3 regions of the Erwinia sorbitola genome follow, and region 2 is predicted to be linked to each of the others. Evidence: predicted binding sites of a transcription regulator. Region 2 holds the regulator's gene; each other region holds the start of a gene.
The links. The regulator PurR, encoded in region 2, represses purine synthesis genes. The targets are predictions, from matches to a motif close to CANGCAAACGTTTGCNTG.
Positions count from the first base shown of each region.

Region 1 (4,442 bases), 2.2 Mb from region 2:
TGCGTAAGATCCGCGTGATGCCAGATGTGATCAAGGTGCACCGCAACCGCAATTAAAGGAATGATGGAGCTGGCCTCCATCTTTTCCTGCTCCCCGATCGCCGGTCTGACGGAATGACTAATTTTTTGGGAGTCCGCTTCGCATGAATGCTCAACGTTATGCCCGCATCCGCGCAATGCTTGCCGCCCGTCAGCACGACCTGACGGTGTGTATGGAGCAGGTGCATAAACCTCATAACGTTTCGGCGGTGATCCGTACTGCCGACGCCGTCGGCGTGCATGAAGTCCACGCGGTGTGGCCCGGTAGCCGTATGCGCACCATGGTTTCATCCGCTGCGGGCAGTAACAGCTGGGTGCAGGTAAAAACCCACCGCTCTATTGCCGACGCCGTGACCCATCTTAAAGGCCAGAACATGCAAATTCTGGCAACTCATCTCTCTGATAAGGCAGTTGATTTTCGTGAAATCGACTACACCCGCCCTACCTGTATTTTAATGGGTCAGGAGAAAACAGGTATCACTCAGGAAGCGCTAGACCTGGCCGATCAGGACATTATCATTCCGATGATCGGTATGGTGCAGTCGCTGAATGTCTCCGTCGCCTCAGCGTTAATCCTCTATGAAGCTCAACGCCAGCGGCAAAATGCCGGGATGTATCTGCGCGAAGAGAGCACGCTGGAGTACAGCGAACAGCAGCGACTGCTGTTTGAAGGCGGATACCCTGTACTGGCGCGAGTGGCGAAGCATAAAGGGCTGCCTTACCCGGAAATTAATGATTGTGGTGAGGTCGTTGCTGACCCGGAATGGTGGGCCACCATGCAATCCAGGGCGCATAAATAATGCAGGGCCGCCTGCTGGATGCAGTGCCACTTAACACCCTGTCGGGCGTGGGTGCCAGCCAGACGGCTAAACTGGCAAAATTGGGGCTGGTGACAGTACAGGATCTGTTGCTACATCTGCCAATGCGCTATGAAGACCGAACTCAGCTGTATGCCATTAACGATCTGCTACCGGGTATCTATGCCACGGTCGAAGGTGAAGTACTGCATACAGATATCTCCTTTGGCCGTCGCCGTATGCTGACCTGTCAGATCAGCGATGGCAGTGGTGTGCTTACCCTGCGTTTTTTTAACTTTAATGCCGGGATGAAAAACAGTCTCGCCACCGGAAGACGCGTCACCGCCTATGGTGAGATCAAACGCGGCCAGCGTGGTGCAGAAATTATTCACCCCGAATATAAGGTACAGGGCGACCATAGCGTCACCGCCCTGCAGGAAACCCTGACGCCCGTTTACTCCACCACTGAAGGGGTACGTCAGGCAACACTGCGTAACCTGACCGACCAGGCGTTGAAACTGCTGGAAACCTGCGCAATTGCTGAATTGCTTCCGCCAGAATTGAGCCAGGGGATGATCAGCCTGCCCGATGCTTTGCGTACACTGCATCGCCCGCCGCCAGATATGATGCTGGCAGACCTTGACAGTGGCACTCACCCGGCACAGCGTCGTCTGATTATGGAGGAGCTGCTGGCGCACAATCTCAGCATGCTGGCGGTACGTGCTGGCGCGCAGCGTTACCATGCGCTTCCTATGGCTGCCCGCCACAGCTTAAGCAACAAACTGCTGGCCGCTTTGCCCTTCAAACCGACCAAAGCACAGGAACGCGTGGTGCGCGAGATTGAAACCGATCTGGCTCACGACTACCCGATGATGCGCCTGGTGCAGGGCGATGTTGGTTCCGGGAAAACGCTGGTTGCAGCGCTGGCAGCATTGAATGTGATTGCCTGGGGAAAACAGGTAGCGCTGATGGCACCAACTGAACTGCTGGCCGAACAGCATGCAAACAATTTTCGTCAGTGGTTCGCGCCGCTTGGGCTGGAAGTGGGCTGGCTGGCTGGCAAACAGAAAGGTAAAGCGCGTATCGCCCAGCAGGAAGCTATTGCCAGCGGTCAGGTGTCGATGATTGTCGGCACCCACGCCATTTTCCAGGAGCAGGTGCAGTTTAATGGATTAGCGCTGGTAATTATCGATGAACAGCATCGCTTCGGCGTCCACCAGCGTCTGGCGCTATGGGAGAAAGGCGTTGAGCAGGGTTTCCATCCGCATCAGCTGATTATGACCGCAACACCTATCCCCCGTACCCTGGCGATGACCGCCTACGCCGATCTGGATACCTCCACCATCGATGAGCTACCGCCCGGACGCACACCGGTGACAACAGTGGCGATTCCGGATACCCGTCGTGCCGATATTATCGCCCGAGTCAAAGGAGCCTGCGGCAGTGAAGGCCGCCAGGCTTACTGGGTTTGTACGCTGATTGAAGAGTCTGAGCTACTGGAAGCGCAGGCGGCAGAAGCCACCTGGGAAGAGCTGAAGCTGGCCTTACCCGAGCTGAACATCGGGCTGGTGCATGGGCGAATGAAACCACAGGAAAAACAGGCAGTGATGCTGGCGTTTAAGCAGGGAGAGATTCACCTGCTGATTGCCACTACGGTGATTGAGGTTGGAGTGGATGTGCCCAATGCCAGCCTGATGATTATTGAAAACCCTGAGCGCCTGGGCCTTGCGCAGCTGCATCAGTTACGCGGGCGTGTCGGGCGCGGTGCGGTGGCATCTCATTGCGTACTGCTCTATAAAGCACCTCTCAGTAAGACTGCACAAAAACGTTTGCAGGTGCTGCGTGACAGTAATGATGGCTTCGTAATCGCCCAGTGCGATCTGGAGATCCGCGGCCCCGGTGAGCTGCTGGGGACGCGTCAAACCGGTAATGCCGAGTTTAAAGTGGCTGACCTGCTGCGTGACCAGGCGATGATACCCGAAGTCCAGCGCGTGGCGCGTCATATCCACCAGCACTATCCAGAGCAGGCAGTCGCCCTGATTGAGCGCTGGCTGCCGGAAACAGAACGCTATACCAACGCCTGATCATAAATGCCTGGATTAGGTGTTCGTCGAGCTGGCAAACGATTGCTTTTATGCTACAGAAGATTAAAATCGCCACTTTATTGCCCGGGAAGCCTGAAATATGTCTGTTGAAACCCAAGATGCTGCCGCCGATCGTAGTCCTGTTGCTACAGGCAAAAGCGAACTGATTTATCGCCTTGAAGATCGCCCTCCGTTGCCTCAAACCTTGTTCGCTGCCTGCCAGCACCTGCTGGCGATGTTTGTTGCCGTTATCACTCCTGCATTATTGATTTGCCAGGCGCTTGGCCTGCCCGCGCAGGATACGCAGCACATTATCAGCATGTCACTGTTTGCCTCAGGCGTGGCGTCAATCTTACAGATAAAAACCTGGGGACCAGTGGGTTCCGGATTGCTGTCGATTCAGGGCACCAGCTTCAACTTTGTTACACCGCTGATTATGGGAGGGCTGGCCCTGAAAAATGGCGGCGCTGACGTACCCACGATGATGGCGGCATTATTCGGAACGCTGATGCTGGCGTCATGTACCGAAATGGTGCTATCACGCGTACTGCACCTGGCCCGCCGTGTTATTACGCCGCTGGTTTCCGGTATTGTGGTGATGATTATTGGCCTGTCGCTTATCCAGGTGGGTTTGACATCCATTGGCGGTGGCTTTGCCGCGATGAACGATCACACCTTCGGCGCGCCGAAAAACCTGCTGCTGGCCGGTGCGGTACTGGCGGTGATTATTCTGCTTAACCGCCAGCGTAATGCTTACCTGCGCGTCGCATCGCTGGTGATCGCTATGGCGGTTGGCTATCTGCTGGCCTGGGCAATGGGTATGCTGCCGGAAAATACCACTCCGTCTAACACCTCATTAATCACCATTCCGACACCGTTTTATTACGGGCTGGGCATCGACTGGAATCTGCTGATCCCTCTGATGCTGGTGTTTATGGTGACTTCTCTGGAAACCATTGGCGATATCACTGCGACCTCTGACGTTTCTGAGCAGCCAGTAAGTGGCCCGCTATATATGAAGCGCCTGAAAGGCGGCGTACTTGCCAATGGCCTCAATTCCTTTGTCTCAGCGCTGTTTAATACCTTTCCTAACTCCTGCTTCGGCCAAAATAACGGGGTAATCCAGTTAACAGGCGTTGCCAGCCGCTATGTTGGTTTTGTCGTATCGCTGATGCTGATCGTGCTTGGTCTGTTCCCGGCGGTCAGCGGATTTGTGCAGCATATTCCGGAACCTGTGCTCGGGGGTGCCACCATTGTGATGTTCGGTACTATCGCTGCATCCGGCGTACGTATTGTTTCACGCGAACCACTAAACCGCCGGGCGATTATGATTATCGCACTGTCGCTGGCCGTCGGTCTGGGCGTATCCCAGCAGCCGTTAATTTTACAGTTTGCACCTGACTGGCTGAAAACCCTGTTCTCTTCCGGTATTGCCGCCGGTGGTATTACGGCGATCGTTCTGAATCTGGTTTTCCCGCAGGAAAAATAAACCGGTTCCTGTTCCGGATGCGGGCGGCTAATTT
Region 1 covers NZ_CP046509.1:4,597,847-4,602,288, forward strand. Annotated here, with positions in the region: gene spoT (bifunctional GTP diphosphokinase/guanosine-3',5'-bis pyrophosphate 3'-pyrophosphohydrolase) at 1-56, shown strand, start outside; gene trmH (tRNA (guanosine(18)-2'-O)-methyltransferase TrmH) at 143-838, shown strand; gene recG (ATP-dependent DNA helicase RecG) at 838-2,919, shown strand; gene GN242_RS20900 (nucleobase:cation symporter-2 family protein) at 3,020-4,408, shown strand.
Region 1: a site for PurR is predicted at 2,951-2,968, ahead of GN242_RS20900 (nucleobase:cation symporter-2 family protein). Genes of this name have one in related genera too.

Region 2 (4,442 bases):
CTGAGTTAAACAGCTGATTGTGTTCAATATTCCATCATTTTCTTGATCTGTAATATTGAAACAAAAAAGACCTTACCCTTTGTTAAGAAGTTAGATTAGAATTGCCCTAACCTTCTGCCTTACAGCGGAAATCTCTTTTCTGACCGCGTTGCTGTGTCGTAGCAGCGCACAAACTGTTAATGGGAACGATGCGTTTACTTATCACGCTCTTCATACTGGCTTTCACCCAGCTATTTTTCAATATGGCGCACGCATCGCCACATGCCCCTATTAATGCAAATCAGCAGAAAGCTGATAGCAACAGTGCTCACGCAGACGATCGCCGTAAACGTCGCCCGGTCAAAACCACATCGACCAAAAAAGCGAAAGAACCTGTGGTTAAAAAAACCAAGGTTACCGCTAAAAAAGAACCCACTCGCGCCGCCACCAAAAAAGAGCCATCTAAAGCTGCGCGCCTCGTTCTGGCAAAAAAACTGAAAGATAAAGAGAAGAAAAAAACTGCCGTTGAACCGCCGCGCAAGTTAAAGGCAGAGAAACAGACGCTGAGTAAAAAACTCGCTGCTAATAAGAAAGCGGGTAAAAAGTTATATGGCCGTAAACGCGCGGGTAGCAAAACAGTCGAAAGTGACATGACTGAACCGGGCAGCGCCCCGCTGAAACTCAGTAAGGCTCACCGTGCGCGCTATCAGAAAGCCCGCGAAACCGCGATGAATAAGTTGATGGGGCAGCTTGGTAAGCCTTATCAATGGGGCGGCACCTCACCCAAAACCGGTTTCGATTGCAGTGGCCTGGTGTGGTACGCCTATAAAGACCTGGTTAAATTCAAGATCCCCCGCACTGCTAATGAAATGTATCACTTGCGCGATGCCGCTGCGATTAAGCGCGATGAGTTAGAGAAAGGCGACCTGGTGTTCTTCCGTATTAACGGACGCGGAACCGCTGACCATGTTGGCGTCTATCTTGGGGGCGGCAAATTTATCCAGTCACCGCGTACCGGGAAGGATATTCAGGTCAGCGCATTGAGCGAGGATTACTGGCAGGAACACTACATCGGCGCGCGCCGTATGATGACGCCTAAAACCATTCGCTGATGTAAAGCCATTGCCATTTAGATAAAGGTTATACGGGAAGAGAGTTACCCCTTCCCGTTAGGATTTAGTGCATTACAGCCGTAAAACTAAACGCAATAATCATCAGCAGTGAACCCACAACAGCAATAGCTGTCATTTTCATATCAGTGTTCATCCCCTCTCCTTAATAACCTTGTTATTTGTAAGCCAACATATTTTCCCACAGTTACCTGTAAAAATCTCGTTTTCTGCGCGCAGCCTTGTTAGAATTCGTCCTTTCCGTTGCGCAACAGACCCGGGAACTTTTTTTTAGCCAGTACTGCATGTCACTCTACGGACGATTCTACCCCTTCCAGCCCCTTTGAGACAGCACCTAAATTTATTCTGTTCGGGCAGGAATGGCTGTACCCAGGCAAACGTTTAACCAATTAGTTATCAAGATGTTATGATAACACCAGGAGTACGATTTTAATGGCAACAATTAAGGATGTGGCAAAGCGCGCAGGTGTTTCAACCACCACAGTGTCCCACGTTATTAATAAAACGCGCTTTGTAGCCGAAGAGACGCGCGAAGCGGTGTGGGCAGCAATTAAAGAGTTGCACTATTCCCCCAGCGCCGTGGCTCGCAGTCTTAAGGTCAACCACACCAAAACTATTGGTCTGCTGGCAACATCCAGTGAAGCCCCCTATTTTGCTGAGATTATTGAAGCGATTGAAAACCGCTGCTTTGCCAAAGGCTATACGCTGATTTTAGGCAACGCGCATAATGACCTGCAAAAGCAGCAGGCGTACCTGTCGATGATGGCGCAAAAGCGCGTTGATGGCCTGCTGGTTATGTGTTCAGAGTATCCCGATACGCTAATCTCCATGCTGGAAGATAATCGCAATATTCCAATGGTGGTTATGGACTGGGGCGAGTCGCGCGGTGATTTCACCGATAGCGTACAGGATAATGCCTTTGAAGGGGGCTATCTGGCTGGGCGTTATTTGATTGAGCGCGGGCACCGCGATATCGGTGCGATTCCGGGACAGCTTGAGCGTAATACCGGCGGCGGTCGCCATGCGGGATTCCTCAAAGCGCTGGCAGAAGCGGGGATCACCCTGCGCGATGAGTGGCTGGTGCAAGGTGACTTTGAACCCGAGTCAGGTTATCGCGCCATGCAACAGATTTTATCGCAAAAACAGCGCCCGACAGCCATTTTTTGCGGCGGCGATATTATGGCAATGGGGGCGATTTGCGCAGCAGATGAGATGGGGCTGCGCGTGCCGCAGGATATTTCGGTGATCGGTTATGATAACGTGCGCAACGCGCGTTACTTTACCCCTGCGCTGACGACCGTACACCAGCCAAAAGAGCGCCTGGGTGAAACTGCCTTTGATATGCTGCTCGATCGCATCACCAGCAAGCGCGAAGAGCCGCAGACCATTGAAGTTCATCCATCGCTGATTGAGCGCCGCTCCGTTGCCGATGGCCCGTACCGCGACTATCGTCGATAAGCTCTGTCCCCACCCGGCTACAGGCCGGGTTGTTCACTCAGCCATTCAGCGTTAAGCGTTTCCGTGTTCCCCAGATATTCAAGCAGCCAGTTTAATGCAGGCGATGCGCTTTGCTCTGACCAGCTGAGATAGCAGGGGCTGTCAGGAAACGCTGCTGTCAGCGTCAGTTCGCCGAGAACCCCCTGCTGCAACCACGGTTGCGCAAAATGCCCGGGCACCATCCCCACGCACAAACCGGCGCGCAGGCAGTCAAAAGCACTCTCCCAATCGGGCACCACCAGCCGCCGCTGGTTATCCAGCGTCCAGGTGGTGCGTTTTGGTAATGCGCGTGCGGTGTCCTCCAGTACCAGTGATGGCCACTCGCGGATCAGCGCCTCGCTTAACGGGCCATCCTGACTGAATAATGGATGTTCAGTTTGCACCACGCAACGCCAGTTGAGGCTTCCCATATCACGATAGGCAAAGCGCCCTTTGACCGGGATCGCCTGGGTTGCTCCGATCGCCACGTCCACGCGACCATCTGCCAGCGCATCCCACACCCCGTTAAAAACTTCTGGCATGATATGCAGTTCCATATCCGGAAAACGCCGATAAAAATCCACCACCAGCTGCCGGGTGCGGGCCGGGCGCACAATCCGGTCGACAGCAATATTGATTTGCCCGCGCCAGCCGTTAGCCACCTGCTGGCAGCGGATACGGGTGACGAGCATTTTTTTGATAACAGCCCGCCCTTCTTCAATAAAAACACGACCTGCCTCTGTCAGTACCACATCGCGATGACGACGTTCAAACAGGCTGATTGCCAGCCACTCTTCCATCTGACGCACGGTATAACTGATCGCCGAGGGTACGCGATGCAGCTCTGCCGCCGCAGAGGTAAAGCTGCCCGTTCTGGCGACAGCATCAATCACTTCCAGAGAATGTTCAGACCACATATTTTTGCCTTCAATATTTTTCACTGCAACCCGCTAATATTAACGTTTCACAGGTGACTCAGCACGAGATTAAACTCCACACGTAAAAAAATTGTCTGATAAGAGTTAATAAATATGCGTTCCAAAGGATTTATGATTTACCTTGCGCTGCTCAGTATGCTGGGCTTCCTTGCTACTGATATGTACCTGCCCGCATTTGGCGTGATGCAGCAGGATCTGCAAACAGGTGCCGGAGCCATCAGCGCCAGCCTGAGTATCTTCCTCGCCGGTTTTGCCTGCGCCCAGCTGGTATGGGGCCCGCTTTCTGACCGCATCGGTCGCAAGCCGGTATTAATCATGGGCCTGAGCCTGTTTATTATTGGCTGTGCGGCCATGCTGTGGGTAGAGTCTGCCTTTTGGCTGCTGGCCATGCGTTTCCTTCAGGCGGTAGGTGTCTGTGCCGCAGCGGTAAGCTGGCAGGCGCTGGTGGTTGACCGTTACAGCGGCCCGCAGGCCAACCGCGTGTTTGCCACCATAATGCCGCTGGTTGCACTCTCCCCCGCGCTGGCACCGCTGCTGGGTGCATGGCTGTTGCAACATTTTTCATGGCGCTCTATTTTCGTCGTCCTGCTGCTGGTTAGCGTCACGCTGCTGATTCCTACGCTGCGACTGCCATCAAGACCGCTGGTGGATAAAGCGGCGGTAAAGCCCCCCGCACCCGGCTTTTTCACCCTGCTAAAGTCGCCGGTATACAGCGGGAACGTGGCGATTTATGCCGCCTGTTCCGCCAGTTTCTTTGCATGGCTGACCGGCTCACCATTTATCCTGGGTAATCTTGGCTTAACACCTGCGGATATCGGTTTGAGCTACGTTCCGCAAACTGCGGCGTTTCTTATTGGTGGGTTTGGCTGCCGGGCCCTGCTGAATCACTATGCCGGGCGTCAGTTGCTGCCATGGCTGC
Region 2 covers NZ_CP046509.1:2,055,975-2,060,416, reverse strand. Annotated here, with positions in the region: gene GN242_RS09230 (C40 family peptidase) at 189-1,091, shown strand; gene cydH (cytochrome bd-I oxidase subunit CydH) at 1,156-1,245, opposite strand; gene purR (HTH-type transcriptional repressor PurR) at 1,542-2,567, shown strand; gene punR (DNA-binding transcriptional activator PunR) at 2,585-3,502, opposite strand; gene punC (purine nucleoside transporter PunC) at 3,617-4,442, shown strand, end outside.

Region 3 (4,442 bases), 1.4 Mb from region 2:
AAGGTTAATCCTTTATTCTGCCGTATTCTTGACGTTAGCGCTACGCTAAAGCCAACAGAGTTATCTCTAATGTATTTCGAGCACAACCCCCCGGCAAGCCTAAGTATGAAGGCAGGGCTGACGAGTCATCACATTTTGTGATATAAAAGCCGTCTGCTGCACGGGACAGGCTTCAGTCCCAGTTCCCGGCGCTCAATGTTAAATACTCCAACCCTGACAGGATGAGAATATGGTCACTTTCCAGACTAATCATGGCGATATCGTCATCAAGACTTTCGATGATAAAGCGCCGGCTACCGTTAAAAACTTCCTTGAATATTGCCGCGAAGGGTTTTACGACAACACCATCTTCCACCGTGTGATCAACGGTTTTATGATCCAGGGCGGTGGTTTTGAGCCGGGCATGAAGCAGAAAGACACCAAAGACGAGATCCGCAACGAAGCCAGCAACGGCCTGAAGAACACCAAAGGCACCCTGGCAATGGCCCGTACTCAGGCACCACACTCTGCTACCGCACAGTTCTTTATCAACGTTGCTGATAACGACTTCCTGAACTTCCGTGACGAAAGTCTGCAAGGCTTTGGTTACTGCGTATTTGCAGAAGTGGTTGAAGGCATGGACGTGGTTGAGAAAATCAAAGCTGTCACCACCGGCCGCAGCGGTATGCACCAGGATGTGCCAAAAGACGATGTGATTATTCAGAAAGTCACCGTCAGCGAATAATGTCGCATACGTTATTTATCGCAGATCTCCATCTGTGTACTGAAGAACCGGCAATTACTGCCGGTTTTCTTCATTTTTTACGCCGTGAAGCGCAGTATGCCGATGCTCTTTATATCCTCGGAGACCTGTTTGAAGCCTGGATTGGTGACGATGATCCTAATCCGCTACATTCGGAGGTCGCTGCTGCTCTGCGCGAACTCGCTATCCCCTGCTACTTTATCCACGGCAATCGTGACTTCCTGATTGGTCAGCGTTTTGCTGCGGCTTGCGGTATGACTCTGCTGCCGGAAGAGCAGGTGCTGGATCTCTACGGCAGACGCCTGCTGATTATGCACGGCGACACGCTGTGTACCGATGATGCAGGCTATCTGCGTTTTCGTGCCAAAGTACAGCAACGCTGGCTCCAAAGGTTATTCCTTGCCCTGCCCCTCTTTGCCCGCCAGCGTATTGCGTTAAAAATGCGTGCAGGTAGCCGTCAGGCCAACAGCAGTAAATCTCAGGCGATTATGGATGTAAATCCGCAGGCGGTGATTGATGTGATGAGCCGCCATCAGGTTCAATGGTTAATCCACGGTCATACCCATCGCCCTGCGGTTCACGCTCTGAACATCAATGGTCAATCCGCAGAACGAATCGTTCTTGGTGCCTGGCATGAAGAAGGCTCAATGATTAAAGTCAGCGCCGACGAGATCAGCCTGATCTCCTTCCCGTTCTGATGTAAAACCTGGTTAATCTGGCGGCCATTTCCCGCTACGCAACCGTTTTCCTTGCCGCGCAGTCGTGATATTCTCTCAGCCCTTCCCACCTGAATCGAATCGCCCTTCAGCGCGGCTCAGGTGACGTATTACAATCACAGGAGTCAGACCCGCATGTCATCCAACGCCGCACCGGCCCGCATTGCTATTGTTATGGGTTCCAAAAGTGACTGGGCAACCATGCAATTTACTGCGGAAATCCTCACCAGCCTGGACGTTCCGTTTCACTGCGAAGTGGTGTCTGCACACCGCACGCCGGATAAGCTGTTCAGCTTTGCCGAGCAGGCCGCTGATAACGGCTATCAGGTGATTATTGCGGGCGCAGGCGGTGCAGCGCATCTGCCAGGCATGCTGGCGGCAAAAACGCTGGTGCCGGTACTGGGTGTGCCAGTACAAAGCGCGGCACTGAGTGGCGTCGACAGTCTCTACTCTATTGTGCAGATGCCTCGCGGAATTCCGGTTGGAACCCTGGCGATCGGCAAGGCCGGAGCTGCTAACGCTGCTCTGCTGGCGGCGCAAATTCTTGCCCTGCACGATGCAGAGCTGGCAGGCCGTCTGCACCACTGGCGCCAGAGCCAGACAGATGAAGTACTGAATAACCCGGATCCGCGGGGGGATGCATGAAGCCGGTCTGCGTATTAGGTAATGGCCAGCTGGGAAGAATGCTGCGTCAGGCTGGCGAGCCGCTGGGTATTGCTGTTTATCCGGTCGGACTGGATGCGGAACCCGATTCGTTGCCTATCACGCAAAGTGTTATCACTGCGGAAATTGAGCGCTGGCCTGAAACGGCGTTAACTCGCGAACTGGCAAACCACAATGCCTTTGTTAACCGTGATATCTTTCCACTGCTGGCTGACCGCCTGACGCAGAAACAGCTGCTGGATCGGCTGGGCCTGGCCACTGCTCCATGGCAGCTACTCTCAGGAGCTGACGAGTGGGCGCAGGTCTTCGCCACGCTCGGCCCTCTTGCAATCGTTAAGCGCCGCACCGGCGGCTACGACGGGCGCGGTCAGTGGCGTCTGCGTGCTGATGAAACGGCATCGCTACCTGCTGATTGCTACGGCGAGTGTATTGTCGAGCAGGGAATTAATTTTTCGGGTGAAATGTCGCTGGTGGGTGCACGCGGCCACGATGGCCGCACGGTATTCTACCCGCTGACGCATAACCTGCATCAGGACGGTATTCTCCGCACCAGCGTGGTACTGCCGGGCGTGGATGCACAGCATCAGCAGCAGGCTGAATCGATGCTTTCTGCGATTATGGGCGAGCTGAACTACGTCGGCGTAATGGCAATGGAGTGTTTTGTGGTGCCGGAAGGTTTGTTGATTAACGAACTGGCACCGCGGGTACATAACAGCGGTCACTGGACGCAGAACGGCGCGTCTATCAGCCAGTTTGAGCTGCATCTGCGCGCAATCCTTGATCTGCCGTTGCCAACGCCGGTGGTCAGCACCCCATCAGTGATGGTTAACTTGATCGGTACCGATGTTAACCTGGCATGGCTGGAACAACCGCTGGTTCATCTGCACTGGTATGAGAAAGAAGTTCGTGCCGGACGCAAAGTCGGCCATCTCAACCTGTCTGACGTATGTCCACAGGCATTAATAAATGCGCTGAATGCGCTGGTGCCGCTGCTGCCAGAAGAGTACGCCAGCGGTATTGCCTGGGCAGTAGAAAAGCTGGGTTAACTTTCGACTGTTTTTGAATATCTGATGAAGAACGCTTAATGCGTTCTTCATCTGTTTAAAGTCTCCAGAACTCACCTGGAAAAAGTACAGTGCCAGACTGTACTTTAGTAGGGGTAAGTTTTTTTACATTACAGGGTATTGTACCTGCAACAACAATAAGACACACCGCACCACTCCCTTTTAGCCCTTAGTTTTATTAGATGTCAGCACCGGGGAACTACTTTCTGCTGGATAAGATAAAGCCTTCACATATTCCAGTAGAGAGTGGTTTTCCATCTTTATTTTCCACCTGTTCTACGTTCAAAACTTCTCCTGCCGCAACATTTTTAACACCCACCCTTATTTTAATGATTTTCAACACAGCTAGTTTTAAACGCTCTAATTGTGATAATGTGAAAAATTAAAAAAATATCGATTGTATACAGGGAGGTGACATCATGCGAGATTCATTCTTTAGTAATTCAACCATCAACTCTATAATCAAGCAGCGTTTAGAAAAAAGACTTAAAGCATATAAAAATATAAAATATGTCTATGCCATTATGAGCAAAAACAACCCTGTGAACTTAACCATCATATCTAACAGGCAGGAATGGTTTGAATTTTACAAAGAGAATAACTTTCAATTTATTGATCCCGTCGTGTGCGCAGCATTGCATCGCTTAACACCTTTTTCCTGGGATGAGAACTTCCTTGTGGCTCAGGGAATCAAATCGCTCAGTTTTTTTAATATAGCCAGAAACCATAATATTGTTAATGGGTACACATTCTTACTTCATGACCAATATAACAATCTGGTAATGCTATCCCTTTTTTCAGACAATAATCATGAGAATGGCATTGAAGAAATAATCGAAACAGACAAGGATAAATTTCAGATGTTATTAATGTTAACTCATGAAAAAACAATTCACCTGTATCAAAAAATAGTTTTAGAAAGTGAATTTAAAAAAATGAATAACAATAATATTTTTTCCAACCGAGAAAATGAAATAATTTACTGGGTTAGCGTTGGCAAATCTTATCAGGAAATTGCTGTTATTATCGGCATCAAAGTGACCACTGTTAAATATCACATTGCAAATGCCATTAAAAAACTGGGAGTTAACAACGCCAAACATGCGGTAAGGCTGGGAATTGAGTTACAGCTTATCCGTCCAGTGTTCCCAGACACAACCACAGATCATTGAGGTTCAGGCCGGCTTTCACCGGCCTCCCTATCATCCTGCGTAGTACCCGCGGAACAACGCTTTACCTTTCAGCAGCCGTATTCCC
Region 3 covers NZ_CP046509.1:3,475,267-3,479,708, forward strand. Annotated here, with positions in the region: gene ppiB (peptidylprolyl isomerase B) at 230-724, shown strand; gene lpxH (UDP-2,3-diacylglucosamine diphosphatase) at 724-1,440, shown strand; gene purE (5-(carboxyamino)imidazole ribonucleotide mutase) at 1,594-2,103, shown strand; gene purK (5-(carboxyamino)imidazole ribonucleotide synthase) at 2,100-3,167, shown strand; gene GN242_RS15765 (helix-turn-helix transcriptional regulator) at 3,605-4,357, shown strand; gene ybbP (putative ABC transporter permease subunit YbbP) at 4,388-4,442, opposite strand, start outside.
Region 3: a site for PurR is predicted at 1,476-1,493, ahead of purE (5-(carboxyamino)imidazole ribonucleotide mutase). Genes of this name have one in related genera too.